Regions from separate parts of the Curtobacterium sp. LFS079 genome, predicted to be linked through region 2. Evidence: riboswitches for the same ligand, from Rfam matches in the RefSeq annotation. Region 2 holds a riboswitch; each other region holds the start of a gene.
The links. A riboswitch is a leader RNA that binds a small molecule or an ion and turns the genes downstream of it on or off. The one in region 2 is predicted to bind S-adenosylmethionine.

Region 1: it holds a riboswitch for S-adenosylmethionine, as region 2 does, so the genes downstream of both, metX (homoserine O-acetyltransferase MetX) here and ACNQPB_RS12710 (hypothetical protein) in region 2, are expected to answer to the same signal.
Region 3: it holds a riboswitch for S-adenosylmethionine, as region 2 does, so the genes downstream of both, ACNQPB_RS10310 (aminotransferase class V-fold PLP-dependent enzyme) here and ACNQPB_RS12710 (hypothetical protein) in region 2, are expected to answer to the same signal.

Annotation. Positions count from the first base shown of each region.
Region 1 covers NZ_JBFPFO010000009.1:70,829-75,621, reverse strand. Annotated here, with positions in the region: gene ACNQPB_RS14835 (SGNH/GDSL hydrolase family protein) at 1-595, shown strand, start outside; gene ACNQPB_RS14830 (winged helix DNA-binding domain-containing protein) at 614-1,801, shown strand; gene ACNQPB_RS14825 (hypothetical protein) at 1,858-2,265, shown strand; gene metX (homoserine O-acetyltransferase MetX) at 2,266-3,402, opposite strand; SAM riboswitch class IV at 3,416-3,532, opposite strand; gene ACNQPB_RS14815 (VOC family protein) at 3,679-4,317, shown strand; gene ACNQPB_RS14810 (CPBP family intramembrane glutamic endopeptidase) at 4,460-4,793, opposite strand, start outside.
Region 2 covers NZ_JBFPFO010000006.1:236,682-241,474, reverse strand. Annotated here, with positions in the region: gene purU (formyltetrahydrofolate deformylase) at 1-233, shown strand, start outside; gene ACNQPB_RS12725 (matrixin family metalloprotease) at 329-1,258, opposite strand; gene ACNQPB_RS12720 (VIT1/CCC1 transporter family protein) at 1,298-2,416, opposite strand; gene ACNQPB_RS12715 (hypothetical protein) at 2,759-2,950, shown strand; gene ACNQPB_RS12710 (hypothetical protein) at 2,979-3,299, opposite strand; SAM riboswitch class IV at 3,316-3,435, opposite strand; gene ACNQPB_RS12705 (sodium:solute symporter family protein) at 3,558-4,793, opposite strand, start outside.
Region 3 covers NZ_JBFPFO010000005.1:50,250-55,042, reverse strand. Annotated here, with positions in the region: gene aroA (3-phosphoshikimate 1-carboxyvinyltransferase) at 1-1,251, shown strand, start outside; gene rsgA (ribosome small subunit-dependent GTPase A) at 1,254-2,369, shown strand; gene hisN (histidinol-phosphatase) at 2,426-3,238, shown strand; SAM riboswitch class IV at 3,408-3,520, shown strand; gene ACNQPB_RS10310 (aminotransferase class V-fold PLP-dependent enzyme) at 3,556-4,793, shown strand, end outside.

The DNA.
Region 1 (4,793 bases), on a different contig from region 2:
GCTCGTGCCGTGCCTGGCCCTCAAGCCCGACCTCATTTCGATCAGCGCCGGCGGCAACGACCTCATCCGGCCCGGCGGGGATCCGGACGCGCTGGCCGAGAAGCTGGACGACGCCGTCGGGCGGTTGGCCGCGGACGGCGCCACGGTGGTGCTCTTCAATGGGCCTGACACCGGGTCCACCGTCCTTGGCCGCATCCGCGGCAAAGTGGCCATCTACAACGAGAACCTCCGCACGGTGGCGGCCCGCCACGACGCCGTGGTGGCGGACATGTGGTCCCTGCGCGAGCTGGCCGACCCGCGGATGTGGGACGAGGACCGCCTGCATTTCTCGCCGCTTGGCCACCACACGATCGCCGCCATGGTGCTCGATGCGCTGAACGTGCCGCACAATCTGGAGCCGTACACCCCGAAGCCGCTGCCGCTGCGCAGCTGGCGTGAGGCACGCAGCGGAGACCTGGTCTGGGCGCGCGAATACCTGGTGCCGTGGGTCATCCGGCGGATCCGCCACCAGTCCTCCGGCGACGGCATCTCCCCCAAACGCCCGACGCCGGGTCCCGTCTTCGGCCCCGCGGACGGGGTACTGCCGCGGACCTGACGCGGAACTGACGATCCCGTGGACGTGGACGGCAGCGCGGACTGGCTCGTCGCCAGCAGGCTCAGGCGCCAGCAGCTGCGGCCTCCCGGGGCGGGCAGCATCGGGGAGGCCCTGAAGAACCTGCTCGCCGTCCAGTCCCAGGAGTTCGCCTACGCCCGGTGGTCGCTTGCCCAGCGCTGCGGGAGCGGCGCGGCCGACGGCGGGCTCGCCGCCGGCGTGGAAGAGGCCGTTGCGGACGGCACAGTCCTCCGGACGCATGTCCTGCGGCCCACCTGGCACTTTGTGCACCGGGACGACCTGGACTGGCTCATGGAATTGTCCGCGCCGCGCCTCCACCAGGGGAACAAGCGCATGTACCGCCAGACCGGCGTGGACGCCAAGGCCGCAGCCCGGAGCGCCGACATCCTGGCCGGCGCGGTTGCCGGCGGCGCCCACAAGACCCGCGAGGAGCTGGCAACCGTGCTCGGGGATGCCGGATTCCCTTCCAAGGGACTTGGCTTCATCTACCTGCTGATGCATGCGGAGATCAACAGGGTCCTGGTCAGCGGCACGCCGGTGCGGTCCGCCGGTGGAGCCCTGAAACAGACATACGCCTCATTTCCGGAACGGGCCCGGCAGGATCCGTCAGCGGCGAACGGCTTCTCCGGGACGGCCGGGCGGCGCGAGGCCTCCCTTGGTCAGCTCGCGCTGCGGTATTTCAGGAGCCGGGGACCCGCAACGGTCAAGGACTGCGCCGCGTGGTCCGGCCTGACGATGGGCGAGGTGCGGGAGGGCCTGCGGCTGGCCGCGGACATCTCCCCGGGTTCGCTTGCCTCGTTCAACCGGGACGGAATGGACTTCCATCTTGCTGCCGAGGAGCTCGACGCCGCAGCCTCCGCCGCGTCCGCCACGCCGCCCGTAACCTCCCGCACCGCAGCGCCGAAGATCGACCTGATCCAGTGCTACGACGAGTACGTGATGGGCTATTCGCAGACCCGGAACCACCTTGGCGGGACTGCCCCCTATTTCGGATCGGCGGGATCACCCGTACACGTCGTCCTGCTGGACGGACGCATGGCCGGGTGGTGGCGGCACGATCTTTCAGGGGCTGAATGCCTGCTCGATGTCAGGATGGACCGGGCCCTGGACGCGGCCGGGCACGCCGCGCTCGAGGCCGAGGCCGTGCGGTACGGGGCCTTCCTGGGGATGCCTGTGCAGCTCATCTGACGGGCCTGCCCGGAGGAAACCCCGGGGCTAAGCTTGAGACGGAATGAGGTGGCCCCATGAACAATCTGTTCTTTTGGATTATCGTCTGCTCGTGGCTGATCCCGATGGGGATCCGGATGTACAGGCGATCCCAGCAACGGCGGATCCGCAACAGCGGCCACCCGGACGGACGTTTCCAACAGGGCGGCTACCCGGGCAGGCTCCCGGACTACATTTCGGGCCAGTACCCGCCGGCCCAAAATCCACCTGTCCAGTACCCGCCGTCGCACGTTCCGCCGTCGAACCCGTACTCACCGGAGCAGCACCGGGCACCCGCCGGACCGCCTCCCGTCCCTGGCCCGGCGCCGTCGGAGCCGCAAGGCTACCGGGCACGCAAGTTGGCGGAATTGGACCAGAAGTTCAGTGACGGCAAGATCGCCATGGAGGAGTACATGAAGCTCCGCCAGGAGATCATGAGCGGCTGACTAGGCGAAGAAGGCCGTGCCCAGCTGCGGGCCGAGCTGGCCGATCTCGGTGAGGAACCCGTCGTGGCCGATCGGGGCTTCGATGGTGTGGACCTCCACGCCGCCGGGCAGCGCTTCGGCGAGTTCGCGCGACTGCTCCGGGAAATAGAGGCGGTCCGAATCCACTGCGGCGACGAAGAAGTTCGCCTCGACAAGGGCCAGCGCTTCCTTGAGGCTGCCGCGGCCGCGCGAAACATCATGGCTCATCAGGGCCTCGGTGAGGGCGACGTAGCTGTTGGCGTCGAAACGCTGCACGAGCTTGTGGCCCTGGTGGTCGAGGTAGCTTTCCACCTGGTAGCGGCCGCGCTCCCCCAGCGCCGGGGCCTGGAGCGGCGTCTCATCGTCCTGGGCGTTACGGCCGAAGCGGAAGTCCAGCTCCGCGGCCGAGCGGTAGGTGATGTGGGCGATCCGCCGGGCGAGGGCGAGGCCCGCCTCGGGAGCCGCGCCGTCGTAGTAGTCGCCGCCGTTGAAGGCGGGGTCCTGGCGGATCGCCAGCGTCTGTGCCTGGGCGAACGCGATCTGTTCGGCCGTACTGTAGGCGCCGACTGCGATGACGGCGCAGTTCTTCACGCGGGCCGGGTAGCTGACCGCCCATTCGAGTGCGCGGGCGCCGCCCATGGAGCCGCCGATTACCGCGTGCCAGCTGTCAATTCCGAGGGCGTCGGCAAGGCGGGCCTCCGCGGTGGTGGAATCCCGCAAGGTCACCAGCGGGAAGCGGGAACCCCAGGGCTTGCCGTCAGGCGCGTTCGACGACGGCCCGGTGCTGCCGTAACAGCCGCCGACGATGTTCACCGAGACTACGAACCAGCGGTCGGTGTCGATGGTGGCACCGGGGCCGACGAGCTGTTCCCACCAGCCTTCTTCGTCGCTTCCACCGCGGGCCACATGGGTGCTACCGGTGAGGGCATGCTCGATGAGGACCGCGTTCGAGGCATCGGCGTTGAGCGTCCCCCAGCTTTCGTAGGCGAGGACCACGTCCGGCAGGTAGCCTCCCGCTTCGAGTTCCAGTGCGCCGATGGAAACGTACTTGACCGTGCCATCCTGGTTGTGGCCGTTGTCGTTGCGCTTGCTGGTGGCCGACGGTGCGGCAATCGTCATGGAGAACCCCTGAACCTCGTGCTTGCCTGCCGACAGCTGTCCGGCAGGCCAGGTCTTCACCCGGGGCACCCCGCCACGGACGGAGGGTTGCCGGCCAGCAAACCGGGGTTTAGCGCTGGCACTCGTGACCTTTGCTTCGAGTGTAGGAAAAACCGCTCCGCCAACGCGAACAATGTGACAGCTATGTGACAGTCGGGACCGGGTCGGGTGAACGTCCTACCTTACTTAGGCTTGGCTAAGCTGAGAGGCCCATCACAAAGTGCCAAGATGAGTGACATGCGCATGGATCACGTCTCTTACGCTTGTGAACAGGATGGCCTGATGGCCACCACAGAGCGGATTTCCGCAGCTTTGGGAGTGGATGCGGTCCGCGGCGGAGTGCACCCGCGCTTCGGTACGCGGAACATGATCATTCCGCTCGCAGACCACAAATACCTGGAAGTTGTGGAAGTCCTGGACCACCCGGCGTCGGATAAAGCACCGTTCGGACAGGCCGTCCGGGCACGCTCCGCCACCGGCGGTGGATGGATGGGATGGTGCGTCGCCGTCGACGACCTGTCCCCCTTTGAAGAACGACTGGGCCGCTCCGCGGTTCCCGGCAACCGCAAGTTCCCTGACGGCCGGGAACTTGTGTGGCAGCAGATCGGCATCCTCGGCCTGATCGCGGATCCGCAGGTCCCGTACCTGCTCCGCTGGGAAGGCGATCCTGCACTGCACCCGTCCCTCGTCTACGCGAGCGACGTCAAGATGTCCAGCCTCACCATCGCCGGGTCGGCTGCCCGTGTGACCGAGTGGCTGGGCGAACCGGTGGAGAAGCCGCTTGAGGACGTTGCCGTCCAGTGGGTTGCTCCGCACGGTGTTCCGGGCATCATGTCCGTCACCTTTGAAACAGCCAACGGGGCCGTCACCATCTGACCCCTCCGGGGTGCCGCCACCGGCGGTGCCCCGGCCCAAATCTTCGGCCGCCTTCGGCGGGTGCCAATGACGTCACCCAGCGACGGCGGCCGAAACCTTTTAAGGCTTTCCGCGGCCTCTGCGGTTCAGCCCACCCCGACCGTCAGCCCAGCCCAACCGCCTTGCCGAAGAGGCTGAAGCCGACAAAGGCAGCAATGTCCAGCAGGGCGTGGGCCACCACCAGCGGCATGACCCGCTTGGTGCGGCTGTAGACCCAACCGAAGACCAGGCCCATGACCGCGTTCCCGATGAACGGACCGAAGCCCTGGTAGAGGTGGTAGCTGCCCCGCAGGAGCGCACTCAAGACGATGCCCAGCGGCATGCTCCAGCCGAATTTGCCGAAGCGGTCCAGCAGGTAGCCCACCACGATCACCTCCTCGACGACGGCATGCCGCACCGCGGAGAGGATCAGCACCGGCACCGTCCACCAGTGGGAG
Region 2 (4,793 bases):
CCTACGCCCGCGGCGTGAAGACGGTGGGTGCTACGGCGCACTACGTCAACGGGGAACTGGACGAGGGTCCGATCATCTCCCAGCAGGTCCTGGACGTGGACCACACTTACGGCCCGGAAGACCTCGTCGCGGCCGGCCGTGACTCCGAATGCAAGGCCCTCAGTAACGCGGTGCGCTGGCACTGCGAGGGCCGGGTGATCCTGCAGGGCAACCGCACGGTGGTCCTCAAGTAGGCAGGGTCCCCCCAAAAAGCCTGTTCACGGGAAGCAGGAAATGCCCGACGGCGGTTCGCACCGCCGTCGGGCATCTTGCGTTTAAGGGGATCGGCTCAGAGGTCGTCGCGGCAGTGCGCGGAGTGCAGTTTGTAGAGGCCCGTAAGGTCTCCGGCCGCCAGGCCGTCCGGCGCGCCGATTTCCGGGTACATGAGCTGGACGGGATCGTCCACGTGGTCCAGGCCCACCACATGGCCCAACTCGTGCTGCATGACCGCCGAGACGTAGTCCGCCCCGCCGGGCAAGCCCATGAGTTCGGTGATCTGCGGGGTGTCCAGGTCCAGGCGCCCCGAGACGTAGCTGCGCGGGCCCGAACCGAAACTGTAGGCCGTGCTGCCGCCGGTGCCGATCACCTTGCCCGCCAATGCGGGAGACGTCGCGGGGGTGGTCCAGGAAACCAGCAGCGGAGCCCAGCGGTTCCCGTAGAGCTTGGGCTGGTAGGCCTCGCGCTTTGGCGTGGGTTTCTCCTTGGTGGCGCCGTCCTTGACGAACTTCAGGCCCGTGGCGGCCGAAATCTTCGCCACAGCGTCTTCCAGAAGGCCTTCCGAACCGGCCGGGGCGAGTTCCGCGTTGACCACATAGTGCACTGGACGGCAGGGCGAGTAGCCCACCGGGCTGCCGTCCGGGTTGGTGGCCAGGAACTTGTAGGACGTGCTTTCCACCGCCGGTTTCACGGGCGTGAGCAGCGGATGCCCGGCCTCCTCAAGGCCGGGCGGTGGAGCGTCGTCATCCTGCTGCTTCTTCGAGCCCGGCGCCGCGGCGCCCGCCGCCGTACCGGGTTGCGCGCCTTTGTCCGTGGCTTGGCGGCTGGCTCCCGGCAAGGCCGGAAAGAGGGACGTGATCCGTGGATCGCCGCGCAGGAAGCCACTGACCAGCAGCGCGATGACAACCGCAACGGCCACTACCAGGAGGTTGCGGAGCAGGTACAGGCCGGTGCGGGGACGCCGGGGCGGCAGGCCGCCGTCGGGCTCGAAATCCGGGTACATCCTGCTCCCTGCGTTGTAGACAAAGCGGCTGCCTGCCGCCTAGCCGACCACAGCTCCGAACAGCAGGCCAAGCCCGTAGGTTGCGCCGGCGGCGCCAAGGCCGATCGCCAGCTGGCGGAGGCCACGCGTGAGGGGCGAGGTGCCGGAAAGCAGACCAACGACGGCGCCCGTTCCGAGAAGCGCGACGCCCACCAGAGTACCGGCCGTCAGGAGGGCAGCGAAACCGCCGAGTCCGAAGATGAACGGCAGGATCGGCACGATGGCACCGGAGGCGAAGAAGCAGAAGCTGGACACCGCGGCACCCCAGGCGGAACCGACGGCTTCGTGCTCGTCCGGGCTCTCCTCTTCCTCCGGGTGGAGGGACAGGGATGGATCGCAGTCGCAGGAGTAGACGCCCATGCGCTCGGCGGCGCGGTGTTCGGCGGCTTCGTGGCTCATGCCGCGGGCCAGGTAGACCAGCACCAGCTCGTTGTGCTCGATGTCCAGGGAAGGCGCCGCGGAGAGCGTGACCTGGGTGGGCCGGGTGGCCTTCAGCAGTTCCAGCTGGGAGCGGACCGAGACGTACTCGCCGGCGCCCATGGACAGCGCACCGGCCAGCAGGCCGGCGATGCCGCTGAAGAGCACTACGGAGGTGGGGACGCCGGTGGCCGCCATGCCCATCACGAGGGACAGGTTGCTGACCAGGCCGTCGTTTGCGCCGAATACAGCGGCGCGGAAGGAACCGGAGAGCCGGTTGCGGCCGCGGGTGGCCAGACCGCGGACCACTTCTTCGTGGATCTGCTCGTCGGCGGCCATTGCACGCGTCGCGGCGGGATCGGTGGCGTAGGGGGAGCGGCTCTCGGCGCGCTGGGCAAGGGCCAGCACGAACACCGAACCGAAATGCCGCGCCAGGAAGCCGAGCAGGCGGCTGCGGGTCGACGCCGCCTTGGGCATTCCCGCGTGTTCACCCAACACGCGAAGCCAGTGGGCTTCGTGACGGCCTTCGGCGTCGGCGAGGGCCAGAAGGATTTCGCGTTCTTCGCCGTCGCGGCGCTGCGCCAGTTCGCGGTACACGGCGGCTTCGGCGCGTTCGTCGGCCAGGTACTGCCGCCAGCGTTTGATGTCTGCGGGGGAGGGAGGTTCCGGCTGCGCGGTGTCTTGCGGCCGCGCTGTGTCCATTGGCGTTTGCACTGTGGCTTTTGGCGGCACTGTGGCTTTTGGCGGCACTGGGTCTTTTCGCGGCACTGTGGCTTTTCGCGTTTGCACTGTGGCTCCTGTGTTGCCGGGGCGGGTTTCATCGCCCCGTTGCACTTCCACATTAGCGCCAATTTCCGCGGTTTTTTGGCCGGTAATCCTCACCACGGAGTTTCGGCATGCCTTAAAGCAAGCGCCGTCCTGCCACACCTTGACCCCCGGCAGGGGCAGTGCTCAGATGGAGGAACAAGGGGCACGGATTGGCGCGGCCGTGCAGTTGGCCGGACCGAGCCGCAGCCCGCGGCAAAGTGAACGGAAGGTTTCACCGTGGACAGCACCGAACCGCATGCCTGGCACGCCGAACGTCCGACCGTCGAGGCGGATCCCGCCTACGACTACAGCGAGGACATCCCTGTGGACGAGGAATGGGACGAAGAAGACGACGCCATTGACGAAGAAGAACGGGTCGTGCCGCTCGACGTCGATGAACACCGGGAAGAAGAAGGCGACGAAGAATAGCCCGGTACCCGTGTTCCGGTCTTTTCCGTCACTCCAGGATGAATGACAGGTCCTTGCCCCCGCGGTAACCGCGCGCGGCGACGGCGAGGAGCAGCCTCCGCTCGGCCGGAAACCAGAGGGCGGGCCGTACTGTACGGGCCAGCGCCCGGGTGAGGAGCCGCGGGTCAGCGCACCGCCCGAGTTCGCGCCTGCCGGCCACGAAGAGCAGCACCGATCCGCTGGAAATATCGACACAGGGAATCACCCGCAGCGCCGCCGGGGAGCCTGCGGCTGCGGGCGGTTCGGCGCGCGGTTCATTCCGGTTGTCCGTCTGGGCAGGTGCAAGGTGGGCGGTGGCATCAAGAGGCATTGGCCTTCTCCTGGGGGAGTTGCTCTTGCCTGGCCGGTTGTCTCTGGTCCGGTGCAGGCCGCTTCCTCATCCGAACCACCCGTGAACATGGGGTTGGTGCGTGGCAAGTCGGAGCTTGGCGCCACATCTCTTGAAGCTGGACTTACCTTAGCGCACCCGTCCCGCCTGCGGGACAGGGCAAAGCCGGGAACGACGACGGCGGTGCCACCTGCGCAAGGTGGCACCGCCGTCGTCGTTATCCTGTTAGCCCGCCGGGGACTAGTGGCCCGTGTGGCTGGCCACCGGGTGCGCGTCCAGGGGCAGTTCCTCGGAGACAGCCCCGGCAACCCGGCGCTCCCAGGCTTCGCGGACTTCCGGATCCGTGGGCGGCGTGAGCAGGGAAATCACCACATAGCAGACAAGGGAAGCGCCCAGGCCCCAGTAGATGGGCTCGTTGGCGTAGACGCCGTCCTCGCTCGGGATGGCACCCACCGCGTACATGATCAACAGGCCCAGCGTCAGCACCGAGCCGACTGCCATGGACCAGGCAGCGGCAACCCCGGTGCCGCGCTTCCAGACCAGGCCGCCGAGGATGGCGACCAGCAGGCCGCCCACCAGGATGTCGTAGGCGATGGTCAGGGCCACGACCACGTCCTGCGCCGCCATGGAGATCAGCACGGCCAGGATGCCCAGGCCCAGGACCCAGTAACGGTTGGCCTTGACGTCGTGCTCGGGGTTTTCGGTGTCATCGGTGTGGACGGTCTTGCCGAACCAGCTGGCCACGAACGGAACAACGTCTGCGCGGGCCACGGTCGCGGCGGCGATCAGGGCGCCGGACGCCGTGGACATCATGGCGGCGACGGCTGCGGCCATGACCAGGCCGCCGATTCCGATCGGGAGGATGTGGGTGGCAACTTCCGCGTAGACGACGTCCTTGCCGAGCGCCTTGACGTCGATGTTCGGCAGGGCTACGCGGGCAGCCAGGCCGATGACGGCGCCGGCCAGGCCGTAGAGGATGCAGTAGACACCGGCGGTGGCGCCGCCCCAGCGGGCCACCTTGGGGGTCTTGGCGGTGAAGACGCGCTGCCAGATGTCCTGGCCGATCAGCAGGCCGAGGGTGTAGACGACGAAGTAGGTGATGATCGTCTGCATGCCGATGCCGTCGATCTGGAAGAAGGACTCCTTCACCCGGGAGCGGATGCCGTCCAGGCCGCCGGCCGCGTTCAGGGCGAAGGGCAGCATGAGGAAGAAGATACCCACGGTCTTGATGACGAACTGGACCTGGTCGGCCAAGGTGATGGACCACATGCCGCCGATCGTTGAGTAGACCAGCACGATTGCGCCGCCGACGGCGATGGCGAGCCAGCGCTCCCAGCCGAAGAGGACCACGAAGATGGTGGCGTAGGCGCCGGTGGACGTGGCGCAGAGCATCAGGGTGTAGGCGAGCATGACGATGCCCGAGGTCTGCGTGGCCTGCTGGCCGTACCGCAGGCTGAGCATCTGGGAGACGGTGTA
Region 3 (4,793 bases), on a different contig from region 2:
AACCGCTATCTGGTCCTCGCGGCCTTGGCCGACGGACCGTCCAGGCTCCGCGCTCCCCTGCATTCCCGGGACTCCGCCCTGATGATCGAGGCGCTGCGGCAACTGGGCGCCACCGTGACGGAAGTGCCGGGCGACGGCAGCTACGGACCGGACCTGCTGATCGAACCGATCGACCCGGCGGCGCCGGCCTCCGACTGCGCCATCGACTGCGGGCTCGCCGGCACCGTGATGCGTTTCGTGCCTCCGCTCGCGGCCCTGCGCAACGGTTCCTCGGCGTTCGACGGCGACCCGCACGCGCGCAAGCGCCCCATGAACACCATCATCGCGGCACTGTCCGCACTCGGTGTCGGGATTTCCGGCCCTGACGGCGGCGCCGCGTCGTCGCTTCCCTTCACGGTGGACGGCAACGGTTCGGTCCGTGGCGGGCACCTGGTGATCGATGCCAGCGCCTCGTCGCAGTTCGTCTCCGCCCTGCTGCTGGTCGGCGCCCGCTTCACCGAGGGGCTGCACCTGGAGCACGTCGGCAAACCGGTGCCGAGCCTGGACCACATCAACATGACCATCGCCGTCCTGCGCGGCGTGGGGGTCGTGGTCGATGACTCTGTCCCCAACCACTGGGTGGTGTCTCCCGGCGCCATCCGGGCCTTCGACGAGCGGATCGAACAGGATCTTTCCAATGCCGGGCCCTTCCTGGCCGCGGCCCTCGCCACCAAGGGCACCGTCCGGATTCCCAACTGGCCCTCCAACACCACCCAGGTGGGCGATCTCTGGCGGGAGATCCTGCAGACCATGGGCGCCACCGTCAGCCTCGAGGGCGGCACGCTCACCGTGACGGGCGGGCCTGAAATCAAGGGCGCGGACTTCGACGAGACCAGCGAACTCGCCCCGACCGTGGCGGCACTGTGCGCATTGGCCACCGGCCAGTCCAGACTGAGCGGCATCGCCCACCTGCGCGGACACGAAACGGACCGGCTCGCCGCACTTGTGGCAGAGATCAACCGCCTCGGCGGCGACGCCGAAGAGACCAGCGACGGCCTGGTGATCCGGCCAGCCAAGCTGCATGGCGGCGTCGTGCACAGCTACGCCGACCACCGAATGGCGACCGCAGGGGCCATCCTGGGCCTCGCTGTCGAAGGCGTGCTCGTGGAGGACATCGCCACCACGTCCAAGACCATGCCGGAATTCCCGCAGATCTGGGCGGCCATGCTTGACCAGGAAAGCGACCCCGGAACCACGGAGCCCGGTCACTGACGATGGGACGCTCCGCACAGTCATGGGATGAATCCGACGTCCGGATCCGGCCGAACAAGAAGGGTTCCCGCCCTCGCACCAAGGACCGGCCAAGCCACGACGACGCCGTGCTCGGGCGCATCATCACGGTGGACCGCGGCCGCTACACGGCCGTGGTCGCCGAGGACACCCCCGAGGAACGCGTCGTCATTGCTGCCCGCGCCCGCGAGCTGCGGCGCAATCCCGTGGTTCCCGGCGACTTCGTCGGTCTGGTGGGCGACGTCTCTGGCGGACCGGACGCCCTCGCCCGCCTCGTCCGGGTCGAGGAACGCAAAACCGTGCTGCGCCGCAGTGCCGACGACACCGATCCCGTGGAACGGGTAGTGGTGGCTAACGCCGACCAGCTGGTAATCGTCGTCGCCGCGGCCAATCCGGAGCCGCGCACCGGATTCATCGACCGCGCCCTGGTGGCAGCGTACGACGCCGGGATCGAGCCGCTGCTGCTCGTCACCAAGGCGGATGTCAAGGATCCTGCGGAGCTGTTGGCCAACTACCTGAGCCTCGACTTCCCGGTGATCATCAGCCGCACCGCCGACTCCGAGGCCTCCGGCATCGATGCCAGGAGTGACGACGGACTGTCCGCCAGGCTTGACGTCGCCGCCGTCAGCCACCTGCGTGAGCACCTCGACGGCAAAGTCACCGTGATGCTGGGGCACTCCGGCGTCGGGAAGTCCACCATGGTCAATGCCCTTACCGGCGCCGAACGCGCCACTGGCGGCGTCAACGCCGTCACCGGCCGCGGACGCCACACGTCCTCCTCGGCCCTGGCCCTGAGGCTGCACGAAGCTCCCGCCGGGAGCTGGATCATCGACACCCCCGGCATCCGTTCCTTCGGGCTGGCGCTGGTGGATCCGGACCGGATCATGCACGCGTTCCCGGATCTCGAACCGGGGACCGAATCCTGCGAGCGGGGCTGCAAGCACGATGCCAACGCGGTCCGCTGCGGCCTCGACGACTGGGTCGCCTCCGGTTCCGCCGGGGAAGCAGGCCCGGCCCGCCTTGCCTCCCTGCGGCGGCTCCTCGGCGCGGATCCGCGCCAGGAGGCCAAGGAAACCAAGGAACTGGGCACCGTCATCTGACGAGGCATGCTCCACAAGTCCCCGGGCGGGCAGTGTTTTGCCGGTAGTTTGGAACCATGACCCAAGCCGATCCAAATTACAACGACGACCTCCGCCTTGCCCACGTGCTGGCGGATTCCGTCGATGCCCTGACCATGGAGCGATTCAAGGCCCTGGACCTGCAGGTTGAGTCCAAGCCCGACCTCACCCCGGTGACCGATGCCGACCGCTCCGCCGAGGAAGCCATCCGCGGCCAACTGTCCCGCTCACGTCCACGGGACGCGGTGTTGGGCGAGGAATTCGGCAGCACGGGGCACGGCGCCCGGCGCTGGATCATCGATCCGATTGACGGAACCAAGAACTTTGTCCGCGGCGTTCCCGTCTGGGCCACCCTCATTGCTCTCGTCGACGGCGACGAGGTGGTTGTCGGCGTCGTCAGCGCTCCCGCCCTGGGCCGGCGCTGGTGGGCAGTGAAGGGTGGAGGCGCCTACACCGGCCGCTCCCTGGCCTCGGCCACCCGGCTCAAGGTCAGCAACGTCTCGCGACTGTCCGACGCCTCGCTGTCCTACTCGGAAATCTCGGAGTGGAAGAAGCAAGGCTCACTGGATTCCTTCCTGGATCTGGAAGACGCGGTCTGGCGCAGCCGGGCATATGGCGATTTCTGGTCCTACTGCCTCGTGGCCGAAGGCGCCGTGGACATCGCCGCGGAACCCGAGCTCGAGCTCTATGACATGGCGGCGCTGGTGCCGATCGTGACCGAAGCCGGCGGCCGCTTCACCTCCCTCGACGGCACGGACGGCCCCTTCGGAGGGAACGCCGTCGCCAGCAACTCGATCCTGCATTCCGAGGTCCTCAGGAAACTCAACCCGTCCATCGACGACCTCCTCTAAGCCTGCACCCCTCAGGCTTCGGCGAAGATTCATCGGCAGGCGTCCCCGCTGCGGGACGCCTGCCGATTTTTGTTCGGCAAACAGCCCCGAATCCGCTTTCCGTAACAATCGGCTTAACAAAGCCGGCCGGCTTTGGCGCGTCGCGTATGGTGTCTTAGTCTCAAAGACAGGTCACGAGTGCCAGCGTGAAACCCCGGTTTGCTGGCCGGCAACCCTCCATCGCGGCGGGGTGCCCCGGGTGACGACCCGGCCGGTCCGGAACGGATGCGGCAAGCGCGGATCCCCTGCACGCAGGGTTCCCTTGAATGAGGACTTCCATGAGCACTGCCACTTTCACTTCGCCTGAACTCCGTCACAACGACTCCCCGCAGGCACCCGCTGCCCGCCCGCTGGCCGCCGTCACCGGCGCCGAACTGCAGGCCCCGCTCATCCAGGGCGGCCACGTACGGTACGCAAACCTGGACTACGGCGCATCCGCCCCGGCGCTGACCGTTGTGTCCGCATACCTGAACGAAATCCTGCCGTTCTATGCAAGCGTCCACCGCGGCGCCGGCTACGCCTCGCAGATCAGCACCTCGGTCTACGAAAACGCGCGCAACATCGTGCGGGATTTCGTGGGCGGCCGCTCGGACGACAGCGTGATCTTCACCCGCAACACCACCGATTCCCTGAACCTGCTGGCCGGTTGCCTGCCCGTCGTGGACGGAAAGCACGGCGGCGAAGTCCTGTACCTGGACATCGAGCACCACGCCAACCTGCTCACCTGGCAGCATGTGCCGCACCGCAGCATCGTCGCCGCGCCCACCCTGGCGGAGACCCTGGCCAATGTCCGCGAAGCCTTGGCGCAGGGCGGCGTCAGTCTGCTCGCTGTCACCGGAGCCTCCAACGTCACAGGTGAGATCCTGCCGGTCAAGGAGCTTGCCGCCCTTGCCCACGGGTACGGCGCACGTATTGTCGTCGACGCCGCCCAGCTCGCCCCGCACCGGCGGGTCGACATCGCCGCGGCGGACATCGACTACCTGGTCTTCTCCGGGCACAAGCTCTACGCACCGTTCGGCGCCGGAGTCCTGGTAGGCCGCCCCGACTGGCTCGACGCCGGCACCCCGCACCTCGCCGGTGGCGGCGCCGTCCGGGAAGCGCGCCTCGACTCGGTCACCTGGGCCACCGGACCGGCCCGCCACGAAGGCGGTTCCCCCAATGTGCTCGGCGCGGCCACCCTGGCCCGGGCCACCCAGGTCATCGCGGAACTGGACCAGGACGAGTGGCACGCCCACGAATCCGCGATCCGGACCCATCTGGTTGAAGGCCTGAAGGACATCGAGGGTGTCACGGTCCACCAGATCTTCAGCGACACCGACCCGGCCGACACCATCGGCGTCGTGAACTTCTCCCTTGAGGGCTACGACGCAGGCCTGGTCGCCGCGTACCTCGCCGCAGAACACGGCATCGGCCTGAGGGACGGGCGATTCTGCGCCCACCCGCTGCTCAAGCGGCTCGGCTTGCCCTCCGGTTCCCTGCGCGCCAGCTTCGGCCTGGGTTCCCGGCTCGAGGACGC